2 regions of the Pseudarthrobacter adonitolis genome follow, and region 1 is predicted to be linked to the other one. Evidence: riboswitches for the same ligand, from Rfam matches in the RefSeq annotation. Region 1 holds a riboswitch; the other holds the start of a gene.
What was found. Region 1 has a riboswitch for cyclic di-AMP ahead of ACZYZ4_RS06545 (glycoside hydrolase family 16 protein). Riboswitches for the same ligand answer to the same signal wherever they lie in the genome.

Region 1 (5,914 bases):
CGGACTAATTTTGCAGTACGGAATGCACAGACCCCGGGAGCGAAACGTGGAAAGGATTCGGACATGAGAACGGTCGCCAGAAAGGCCGGTGCCAGGTGACTGCGGAAACCGTCCTGGCCCGCATCAACGTCATGGAACCGTGGCTCGGCGACGACGAAGCCCGCGCCGTGGCCGAGGTCCTCGCCTCCGGCATGCTAACGCAAGGGCCGAAAGTGAAGGCGTTCGAGGCGAGGTTCAGCGCCCTGAAGGAGGTGCGCCACGCCGTCGCGACCTCCAGCGGCACCACCGCGCTGCACCTGGCGCTGGTGGTGGCCGGCATCGGTCCCGGCGATGACGTGGTGGTTCCATCGCTGGCCTTCATCGCCACCGCGAATGCGGTGACGTATGTCGGGGCGCGGCCGGTGTTCTGCGACGTGGATCCGGCCACCGGCACCGTGACTGCGGCTGCGGTCCGGGCGGCACTGACCCTGGACACGCGGGCCGTGATCGTGGTGGACCAGGCTGGCGTGCCGGTTGACCTGGACCCCGTCCGCGAGCTGTGCGACCGTCACGAAATCACCGTTATCGAAGACGCCGGCTGCGCTGTTGGCTCGGAATACAAGGGCAGGCCCGTGGGCACGGGGGCGGACATTGCCGTGTGGTCGTTCCACGCGGATAATGTGCTGACCACGGGCGAGGGCGGCATGCTGACAACCCACCGGGCGGACTGGGCGGCACGGGCCCGGAGCCTCCGCGGCCACTCCCTGAACGTGCCGGCGGCGGACCGTCGCCGATACAGCACGGCCGCGCCAGAGGTGTATGTCGAGGTCGGATTCGACTACCAGATGACGGATCTGCAGGCCGCCGTCGGCATCGTGCAGCTGGGCCGGCTGGGCGAGATCGTGGCTCGCCGCCGGGAGATGGCCGCAAGCTATGAGGCAGGCCTTTCCGGCCTGGCCGGGCTCCGGTTCGTGGCCGACCCACCGTACGGAACCACCAACTTCCAGTCCTTCTGGCTCGAGGTGCTCCCGGACTTCGCGACCGACCGCGAAGGGCTCCTGGCCCGCCTGGCCGATGCCGGAATTTCGGCGCGCCGCGGCACCATGGCGGCACACCGGCAGCCTGCCTACCGGTGGCGCGATACTGGCAACGCAGGGCTCCAGAACACCGAACGGCTGACGGACCGGACCCTAGTTCTCCCGATTTTCCACGGCCTGGACAACGTGGGCCTGAACCGGGTCATGAACAGCGTACGGGCGGCCGCCGGGGTACGCCGGTGAGCGAACTGGTGCTGGTCGCAGCAAGCGGGCTGGCCCGGGAGGTCCTGACCATGGTCCGCGCCAGCGGGCAGTACGACGTCGTCGGGCTGCTCGACGACGACAAGGAAATGACCGGCGTCACCGTGGACGGAGCGCCGGTGCTGGGGACCATTGACGACGCCTCCAAGTTCACGCACGCACTGGTGCTGGTATGCCTGGACTCGGGAAAATCCCGGGAAGCCGTGGTGGAACGGCTAGCGGCCCAGGGCGTGCGCGATGCCGGTACGCCACGGCGATCGACCCCACCGTGGAGTGCCCCGAGGGCTGCCGGATCGGCCGGGCCAGCATCCTGCTGCGGAATGTGACGCTGACGGCTTCGGTCACGCTTGCGGCGCATGTTGCGGCCATGCCGTCCGTGACTTTCACGCACGACGACGACGTGGCGGACTTCGCGACGTTCGCCGCCGGTGTGTCGCTGGGCGGCGGAGTCCGGATCGGCCGGGCGGCCTACCTGCGATTGAACTGCAGCGTCCGGGAACGGACCTCCGTGGGGGCCTACGCCACGGTGGGTATGGGGGCGGCCGTTTTGAGCAACGTGCCCGACGGCGAAACGTGGGTCGGCGTCCCGGCGCACCCTATCGATCAGGGTTAAACGAAGGGCAACCGAGGCCGGGCGCAAGGGGCCGCTCCGACGGCGTGACTTTCGTTACCTGATTGTGATTAATCAGGTCCGGTCATGTACGGTCGATCAAGTGGGCCGACCTTCCAGGCCCAAATCCGGGCAGACGCCAAGCTCTGCCGCTGCCCGGAGTCCACGACATCATTAGGCAGAGGCGGGGGACCCAGAGTGTCCGGGCCACGGCTTTAAAGCCGGCCCTTGGGGTGAAGCCGCATTGCGCGGCCGGATGGCCTCATCCGAATCCGACAGCTAACTCCGCAGGCGTTGAGAGGTAATCACCCATGCCTGCACCCCATGATCAGCCGCGCCCTGACGCGCGCCCCTATTCCAAAGAAGCCGCGGCGCCCACCCAGCGACGGTCTGTGCTGAAGAAGTCCGCGGGCCGTGCCAAGACCCAGCGCAACATGTCGCTGACGGCGGCCGCACTCGTCGCCCTCCTGGGAGTCGTTTCCCTCGGCCAGGTCTCCGACCAAGGGCCCCAAAGCGCCGAGTTGAGCCGCGTCGCGGACACGTCCAATCGTGCCCAGGCCCCGGGACAGGTCAAGCGCAACACCAACCCTGTTCCGGCCCCACTGCCGGCCACGGACCCCACCACCGCGCCGGCGCCGGTGCCGGCGCCTGCACCTGCTCCCGCCCCGGCATCGACGACACCTGCGCCGGCACCCGCGCCCGCGCCCGCCGTGGCACCGCTTGCAACAACCGGCGCTATGCCGGTTGGTGTGCCCGGGGCGTGGACCATGGCTTTCGCCGACGAATTCAACGGCACGGCCCTTGACACGGGCAAATGGTCCAACTGCTGGTTCTCTCCCACCTGCGGCACGATGAACAACGTTAAGACGGACCCCAATAATGTTGCCGTCTCCAATGGCACCCTTGCCCTCACGCTCAGCTCATCGACCTCTGGCGCGTTGATTTCTACAAATCCCAGAGGTGGTGCAACAACGGGCTACCAGTTCACTACCGGCTACGTCGAAGCACGAATCAAGTTCTCGGGGAACGGCACGAACATCTACAACTGGCCTGCATGGTGGACTACCGGACAGTCCTGGCCTACGAATAACGAGATTGACATTGCGGAGCCCAAGGGACCCATGACGTCTAACTACATGAACGGGGCCGGGCAGTGGCAGACGTTCCAGCCGGGAGGCTCGTGGGATAACGAATGGCACGTATTCGGCATGCAGCGAAAAGCGTCGACCACGGACATCTACATGGACGGCGTACTAGTCAAGACGTTTGTCAGCGATAATCCGGCGACCCATCCGCATTACCTCGTTCTGAATACCGGTTCCGGCCGTGGTCCAGCGGCGTACGGAGCAGCTTCACAGATGACTGTCGACTACGTGCGGGCTTGGCAGTAACCTCTCCTAAGACAGCGGACGACGGCGGGACCTCCACCGTCGTCCGCTTTCTTTAACGTTGTGTAAACCCGCAGTTGTCGGCGCCGGAACGGCGAAACGCTGGGCCGCTCCCGTAAACTCTTGTAATGAGGCTTCTGTACGTCACAGAAAGCGTGCCCAACAGGGACCCCATGCTGGGGGATGGCAGTTCCATGATTCCGTTCGAAGTGTTGCGGAATCTTCCCCGGGATGTGGCAGTGACGCTCCTCACCTTCGCCGGGCCGGTCGAATTGCCGGCCGAAATCCGCACGCGCTGCGACGAAGTGCATGTCTTACCTACCCGGCAACGCTCAGCATCTCTGGTCAGGTCCCTTTTTAGCAACCACGACGTCGGCGCTCAGGAACGGGCTACGAGGCCGGCGTTCCAACGGGCAGAGCAGCTATCGGGCGAGTGTGACGCGGTTTTGGTACATGGGCCTCACGTTCTTTTCCTTGCCTCCCACCTTAAGGGACCTCTGGTCCTCCAAACGGTGGATCCATGGTCGAAAAGGGTTGGCGCGGAGAGTGTGCTGGCCTCCGGATGGAGAGCCGCCTACCGCGCGCGAAAGAGCAGAAAGATCATCAGCGCTGAGCGTCAGTTGCCGGCAAGGGCCCGACTCTTGACAGTCGGAGCACAGGATGCCGCTGATTGGTCACGCCTCCTGGGGCGGCCTGTCCGCAGCATTCCCAACGGATCAGAACCTTTGGCTCGGACAGTTCAAAAGCAAGGCAGCCGCGTAGTCTGCTTCGTTGGCAGCCTGAACTACGGACCAAACATCGCAAGCGCGGCGGTCCTCATCAACCGCATTGCCCCCCTCGTTTGGAACGAGGTTCCCACAGCGAAGTTCGTTGTGGCTGGCCGTCAACCTACAAATGAGATCCTCTCACTGGCCGGACCGAGGGTGGACGTCCTCGCCAACGTGCCGTCCGTAGGCGAAGTCTTCCAGGCCGCACAGGTGGCGGCTTTCCCGGACGAACATGGAGTCGGAATCCGGAACTCCGTCCGCGAAGCCCTTGCTGCCGGTCTCCCGGTAGTGGCTACTCCTGTTGCCGCTCGGGAACAGGAACCGCATCCGCTGCTGACGGTGGAACCGGATACCTCGCTGTTCGTCCGGCACATCATCCACCATCTGACCTCGGATTTATCCCCCACCGGCACCAACGCCCAGGAGCGGACATGGGAGGAAGTTGCCGGCGAGTATCTGGATGAATTGCAACAAGCTATCGCTGGGCACCAAAACGAGCGTCAGGCAGAGGAGCCCTGCCCGTGAGATTCGGCAAGCCCCGGCCGCGAGCGGAATCCCGCACGCCCGCCGATTCCCTCTCCTCCGGCACCCTGGCCAACTTGGGTGTGCGCGGAGCGATGTGGCAGGGCCTTGCTCAGGTAGTGGGCAAGGGCACCGTGCTGCTGACCACCATCGTTTTGGCCCGGCTGCTGTCCCCGGAAGAGTATGGCCTAGTAGCACTTGCCCTCGTGGTGATGGCGTACGCAGAAACCTTGGCCGACGCCGGGGTGGCGCAGGCCCTGGTGTATCTGCCGCGTTCGGCCGAGATTGCACGGTCAGCCTTGTTGATTTCCATGCTCGTGGGCGGTGTGCTCGTCGCAGGGGCGCTGATCGGAGCGCCGCTGATATCAGAATTCTTCGGCCGCGAGGAAGTGGCGTCCCTGGTCCAGGTACTGGCAGTCTCCTTGCTGGCCACTGCCTTGGCGGCCGTCCCGGAATCCTTGCTCCGGCGTGATCTACGCTTTCAACGCCTCACTGCCGCTACCGTGATCCGCGCCGTGGTAACCGGCGCCTTGAGCATGATCCTCGCCTTCGCCGGCTACGGTGCTTGGTCGTTGGCAATCGGTACCGCAACTGGCTCCGTGATGTACGCAGTTTCGTGCTGGGTTCTGTTGCCTGAGCACGTCTCCTGGCGAATTTGGCGCGTTAATTCGCAATCCCTCAAGGCCAATCTGTCCTACGGTATCCCCGTGGCCGGAAGTAATCTGCTCGCGCGGCTCATCTTTGACATCGACTACCTCATCATCGGCAGGATGCTGGGGGCCCAGGCTCTGGGTTTTTACACCTTGGCGTTCCGACTGCCCGAACTGCTCATCATTAACATCTTTTTCGTCCTATCCTCTGTGATGTTTCCCCTATACTCGCGGGTCCGGAATGAGCCGGGTCGGCTCCAGAAGGGCTACCTGAAGAGCGTCCAGGTGCAGGCGCTTTACGGTGTACCCGCAGGCGTCGGCCTCGCTGTGGTGGCTCCGGCACTCGTTCCTGTGCTGTTCGGAGATCAATGGAACGCAGCGGTCCTGCCTCTGGTCTTCCTCGCCCTTTACGCTTCCGCTCGATCCCTTGGCGCCGGGGCCAACGACGTCTATAAGGCGATTGGACGCCCGGCGTTGTCGATTTGGGTGTCGAGCGTCCGGCTTGCCGTCCTGATCCCGGTACTCTTGTTCGCCACTCAGTGGGGGATTGTAGGCGTGGCCGCCGCCCAGTTCGGGGTCACGCTGCTGTTTTCGGCGGGCATGCAAACAGTAGCGGCAAAAGTGATCGGGGTCAGGGGCAGCCAGTTGCTGCGCGCCATGATTCCGGGACTGGTATGCGGCCTCACCGTCGCGTTGGTGG
Region 2 (5,914 bases), on a different contig from region 1:
TCAGGTGGATTACACGTCCTTCTTCCGGAGCCTTGGTTCGGCGGCCCGCGGTACCCCGGAAACTGCCCGGGCCATGTTCGCGGACCCGGGAGCCTTCGACGCCTGGGCCGAACCGTGGCTGGACCTGGTGCCGGATGCGGACCTGATGGACCGGGTCAACCCCGTCTACATCCCCAGGAACCATCTGGTGGAGGAGGCCCTTGACGCTGCTGTTGCAGGCGACCTGGACCCCTTCAACCTCTTGGTGAACGTCCTTGCGGATCCGTACACGCCGCGGCCCGGCCTGGAACGCTACGCAGGCCCCGCCCCTGAAACCTTCGGGAGCTACCGGACCTTCTGCGGGACCTGAGTGAACACAAGGGGTGGACGACGGCGGCGCGCAGCTGGGTGCCACCCGCCGCCGTCGTGCACGGCCGGATCACGCTACGCGGACGAAGGACGCTCCGGAGAGCCAGCTGATGGAGTGGACTTCGGTCTTGTAACCGTCCACCCCGCCACTGACAACCTGGCCGTTGCCGGCGTAGACGCCCACATGGCCGGCCGTGATGACCAGGTCACCGGCGGCAGGCGTGCCCACCACCGTGCCGTACTGGTAGAACTGGCCCGGCGCCAGGTCTCCCACGCTCTTACCGACCGAGCGCAGCGCTTTCTCCACCATGGCAGTGCAGTCCTGCTGGAGGCCGAGCTGGGAATTGGCGGAAGCCAGGATGGCCGCGCCGAGTGAGCCGGCCGGCGCCTGTGCCGCCGGTGCGGACGTTGAGGCCAGCTGGATGCCGGTGTTGGTTGGGGCGGCCGGGGCCGCGGCGGCCTTCGCCGCCGGGGCCGGTGCTGTGTAGCCGGCACCGGGGATCTGGATCTGGTCGCCGGGGTAGATGATGGTGGTCATCGTCAGGCCGTTGACAGCCAGCACGTCGTTGAGTGCGACGCCGTACTTGGTGGAAATTGCGCCCAGTGTGTCGCCTGAAACGACAGTGTGAACGTTGGCCGCGGCGGGTGCCGGGGCAACTGCGGCCGGGGCAGGTGCGCTGACCTGGCCCTGAACGTTGACAGTCCCGGAATTGTCGGGGCCGTGGACGCCGGCCTGCGCCGGGGCGCCGATGCTGAACAGCAGGCCGGAGGCGGCAACAGCCACCAGGGCCGGCCGGCCGAACGTCAGGGCGTGGGCTTTGGCCGTTGAAGACAGGCCAACGAGGACGGTAGAGCTGGCAGGAACCGCACGGTGGCGTGCGGCAGTTGAAATATTGGACACGGTTGATCGCCTCTCCCATGCCTGCGGGGTGAGCTGTCGGGTTCGGGTCGGAGATACCCGGCCGGCATCGATTCCGCACAGGACGGAGCGATACTGACTTAACCCCAAGGCTTCGAAAAGCCGTGGAAACGTGGTTCCCCCGTCCCTGCCAGTTGGAAAGCGACTGGATCCCGGTCAGCGGCAGGGCTCGGCATACTGGCGGGAATGTCCCGGCTTGAGCCAGGCCACCGCATGACCATAACTTCTATTCGGCGGCAATGTCACATTCCGATAACGGAATGTAGGCCTGGAATCCACCCGTCTTTCAGCACGGATGCGCTACTCCTCGGTAACGATGTTGCAGGTCAGGCCCTGTAATCCGTATATGCCCGGTAAGCTCACCAACTATGTCCCGGTTTGTTCAAAAAATGCGGCTGCCCGCCCTCGCCGGAATGCTGGCCGTTGCCCTGGCCGGGTCGGTTGCGCTGCTTCCCTCACATGCCGCCGACGACGCGCCGCCGGGTGGCTATCCCTCCTGGCAGGACGTGCAGAACGCCAAGCAAAGCGAAGCCGGCAAAGCGGCAGAGGTCGCCAGGATCACCGGGCTGCTGGGCGGGCTCCAGACCGGAGCAGAGGCGCTGGGCAATGCGGCCGTGACGTCCGCCGCCGAGTACGCCCTGGCCGAAGTGGCGCTTCAGGCCGCCACGTCTACCGTGGACGCCCTGACCGCCCAGACTGCACGCGCCACGGCCGAACTGGGACAGTACAAAAAGGAAATCGGTGCCCTGGCAGCCCAGTCGTACAAGACTGGTGGCACCAATATGGGTTTCTTCGTTGCCCTCGACGCTGTGCAGACCAACAGCATCCAAGGCCTGAACATCGTCCAGATCGTCAGCGACAAGACTGCTGCCCTAGTGCACAAATCCGCAGCCGCTGAACGCATTTCCCGCGCCCTGGCTGAGCAGGAGCAGACAGCCAGGGCCGAACGTGAGCGCCTGGCCGGGGAGGCCAGGACCAAGCTCGACGCCGCCCAGTCCGCCCAGCAGGCGATGTCCCGGCAGATCGCGGAGCAGGAGGAGCACGGCCAGGAACTGACCGCGCAGTTGGCCTCCCTCAAGGGCACCACCGCTGCGGTGGAGGGGGAGTTCCGGCAGGGCCAGGCAGCCTTGGCCGCGTACGAAACGGCGCAGGCCGCCAAACGGGCCGCAGCCCAGGAACAGGCACGCCAACTGGCGGAGGCGGCAGCCAAGGCGGCTGCCCTCGCTGCCGCGCAGAAACCTGTGAACCCGGCGCCGGCCCCACCGGCTGTACCGGGAGTGCCCGCCCCCGCTCCCGTCCCCAGCCCGACGCCGCCACCGCCGCCCGTCGTCGTCGTGCCTTCTGTGCCGGGCGGCGCTGTGAACGACCCCGCTGGCGCAAAAAACTACGCGGCCGGCCAGCTGGGAGCCTACGGCTGGGGCCAGGACCAGTTCCAGTGCCTGGCGTCGCTGTGGACCAAGGAATCCAACTGGCTGACCACTGCCACCAACCCCTACTCGGGCGCATACGGGATCGCTCAGGCGCTGCCGGCCAGTAAGTACGGCAGCGCCGGGAGTGACTGGCTCACCAGCTACCGGACTCAGGTCAATTGGGGACTGTCGTACATCGCGGACCGCTACGGGTCACCCTGCGGCGCGTGGAACCATTCCGTGGCCAAGAACTGGTACTGACCTGCTCTGGGACGGCAGTCGGGTCACGTTCCCGGGGCTTTGGCGAATTCCGCGGCGCTGAGGAATTCAATTCCGACGAAGGCCTGATCGCCGTCCACCCAGGCGTCATGCCCTGGCGGAATGGTGTAGGAGTCGCCGGCGCTGATGTTGATCCGATTGCCATCGGTGGTCTCGACGTTGAGGGCCCCGGAAACGCAGTAACCGACGTGGTTGTTCTGGCAGGACTCGGTCTGGACCACCGGCTTGATGCAGTCCGACCAGCGCCAGCCTGGATTGAACGTGAACCGGCCAACCGTGTAGTCGCCCAGGTTGACGAGGTCCACTTCGGTTTTGTCCGGGCGGCGCTTCTCATCCGGCGTGTTGTGGGACTTGACTGCCAGCTCGGTGACGATGTTTGTAGGCATGACACGCAGACTTTCTCTGTGGAGTTTGTGTCCATCAGCTGTCTGTCCCTGGCTGCCAGACGGCATCTGAGGCGCTTACGATTGCCAGCATCCTCCAACCGGCCGCGCTTGTCGAGACCCAAACCACTAGGCTATTCCCATGCCCGATTTTGAACGGTTCCGGGTCATGCTGGAGGACGAGCGCGCGCGGAAACTCGCGCTTCTTCCAGCCCTCCGTGCGGACATCTCCTCAGCCAATGGCGCACGCCAGGATTCCAACGTGGATGACGAGCACGACCCCGAGGGCTCCACTATTGCGTTCGAGCTATCGCAGGCATCGGCGCTCCTGAAGCAGAGCAGCTGGGGCCTCGAACAGGTGGACGCGGCCTTGGCGCGGATTGCTGCGGGCACCTACGGTACGTGCGCCCTGTGCGGGGACCCCATCGCGGACGGACGGCTCGAAGCCCGCCCGTCGACGCCGTTCTGCATAGTCCACGCCGCTGCCGGCCGGCAGGGACGGTAGCGGGCGCCTTGAACCAAAACACGGTGAACGAAAGGGTGCAGGAGGCCGCCGGCTTCATCGACGCCACCCTGCAGGACGAGGGAACCTGGTACCGGGCGGAAGACGTGGAGTCCCGGGTGGGCGGGGCACTTGGATCCTATGGGTCGTCCGTCGGAGCCGTACGCGGCACTGTCCGCGACGCCGGCAGGAAGTTCAAGGAGTTTGACCACGATGAGGTGACCTCGTTGGCATCGCTCCTCTGGGGCCGGCCGAGTCCCGGCAGGCGGCCGATCTATGAGCGCCGGCTCGCCGCCGTTGTGCTGCTGCAGTCCCAGGTGGCGCTCCTCCGCCACTCTGACCTGACCAGGTTGGAGGGCTTCATCAGGTCCGCAGAGACCTGTGAGCTGGTGGACCCCCTGGTTGCCGACGTTGTGGTTCCGCTGCTGAAGGGCCTGGATGGCAGCGAGCGCCAGCGGGCCGACGCCGTCATCACCCGCTGGCACCAGGACCCCGTCGACGCGCTCCGCCATGCCGCTCAGCTCATCGCGACTCAGGGAACTGACCTGCAGCGCCTTTCGGGGGACCGTGACCAGGGACGGCTCTGACCCCTGTTCTCTGGTCTCCGTCAGTCGTACTCTTGGCCTTGGAGGTGATTGCCATGGAGGCAGCGCAGGGCGACAGGATCATCGTCCGGGGGAGGACCGTCGGATCCTCAGACCGGCACGGGATAATCGTCGAGGTACGTGGTCAGGAAGGCCATCCGCCCTACCTGGTCCGCTTCGACGACGGACACGAAACCGTTATGTATCCCGGCGGTGATTTCGCCGTCGAACGCGGTCACGGGGGCCAACCCGGCTGACCCGCGGCCGGCGCCTGCGCGTCAGGGCCGCGGGGCACCTGTCAGACTCGAGTCATGGATCACTCCTTGGCTGCCACGTCCCCTGATGCGAATCTCCAGCTTCCGCCGGCCCGGACAGGCCCGCGGGATCCCGGTGACGCGTGGGTGGAGGGCGACCGCGGTAAGTTCTGGGGCAGGTTCGGTGCCGCCGGCGTTCTGGCCTATGACCCGGGCAAGGGCGTCCTCCTGCAGCACCGCGCCCTGTGGAGCCACAACGGGGGAACCTGGGGGCTGCCTGGCGGGGCCTTGCACCAGGGAGAGGATGCCGTCACCGGCGCCCTCCGCGAGGCGCACGAGGAAGCCGCAGTGCCGGCCGCGGATGTAAGTGTGCTCTTCACCTCTGTGCTGGACTTGGGCTACTGGTCCTACACCACTGTTGTTGTGCTGGTGACCGCGCCTTTTGACCCCGTGATCAGCGATCCGGAAAGTCTCGAACTCCATTGGGTCCTGCTGGATGAGGTGGACCTGAAGAAGCTCCACCCCGGCTTCGCCAAATCGTGGCCGGACCTGCGGACGCGCATGCTGGAGCTTTCTGCCCAGCGGGGCCAATAGGGATGTTCCGCTAGTCACTTGCCGGCCGCGTTGCTGGGTCCAGGGCGTTCAATAATCCAGTGGCTCACTGTGCCATCGGTAGATGATGTTTCCAACATTCCGAGTTTGGCTGCTACCTGCATGGACAGTTGGTTACTTGAGTCGATCGTCGCGGAAATGTCATGGAGCGTGGAGATTTTGAAGACGTACCGTCGCCGACAAACTGCATGACCTCGGCGTCCCCGCAAGGTGCTGCGAAGTCGTCAAGATCTGCCTTTTCAAAAAATGGCGCGCCCTTAGTCTGTCCGTCTCAAACGTGGTGAAACCCTAGCGGCCGCACCCGCGCCGTTGACGAGGCGGCTCAGCGACGGCGTACCAAACTGACTACGGCCTACCGAATTTTGCCGACAGCCGGTCAGTACATTAGGTTAGTCTTACCTAAGTTCGGTGCGTCATGATGGTGTTCCGACCCCTGCTGCACGTGAGGAAGACCATGACGGCCCCGCTCTCCGTGTTGCTCAAGGAATACACCAGTGCAGCCCACGAAGAGGCCGAGTCGTCCCCGTTTATGGGCGACCTGCTCGCCGTCGGGGCCCGTCCGCAACCTGCGGCCTAACTCATGGACCATTTCCTGGATCTGCCCTTCGGCGTGGCGGCGGCCAG

Region 2: it holds a riboswitch for cyclic di-AMP, as region 1 does, so the genes downstream of both, ACZYZ4_RS04090 (C40 family peptidase) here and ACZYZ4_RS06545 (glycoside hydrolase family 16 protein) in region 1, are expected to answer to the same signal.

Annotation. Positions count from the first base shown of each region.
Region 1 is NZ_JBVAYW010000004.1:102,581-108,494, reverse strand. It holds gene ACZYZ4_RS06555 (DegT/DnrJ/EryC1/StrS family aminotransferase) at 132-1,259, shown strand; partial or broken gene ACZYZ4_RS06550 (PglD-related sugar-binding protein) at 1,256-1,890, shown strand; cyclic di-AMP (ydaO/yuaA leader) riboswitch at 2,031-2,195, shown strand; gene ACZYZ4_RS06545 (glycoside hydrolase family 16 protein) at 2,199-3,278, shown strand; gene ACZYZ4_RS06540 (glycosyltransferase) at 4,001-4,567, shown strand; gene ACZYZ4_RS06535 (lipopolysaccharide biosynthesis protein) at 4,564-5,914, shown strand, end outside.
Region 2 is NZ_JBVAYW010000002.1:318,820-324,733, reverse strand. It holds gene ACZYZ4_RS04095 (protein adenylyltransferase SelO) at 1-349, shown strand, start outside; gene ACZYZ4_RS04090 (C40 family peptidase) at 419-1,249, opposite strand; cyclic di-AMP (ydaO/yuaA leader) riboswitch at 1,253-1,421, opposite strand; gene ACZYZ4_RS04085 (coiled-coil domain-containing protein) at 1,636-2,937, shown strand; gene ACZYZ4_RS04080 (cupin domain-containing protein) at 2,961-3,341, opposite strand; gene ACZYZ4_RS04075 (TraR/DksA family transcriptional regulator) at 3,481-3,843, shown strand; gene ACZYZ4_RS04070 (DNA alkylation repair protein) at 3,867-4,427, shown strand; gene ACZYZ4_RS04065 (DUF1918 domain-containing protein) at 4,481-4,681, shown strand; gene ACZYZ4_RS04060 (NUDIX domain-containing protein) at 4,736-5,272, shown strand; gene ACZYZ4_RS04055 (hypothetical protein) at 5,745-5,867, shown strand; gene ACZYZ4_RS04050 (DedA family protein) at 5,871-5,914, shown strand, end outside.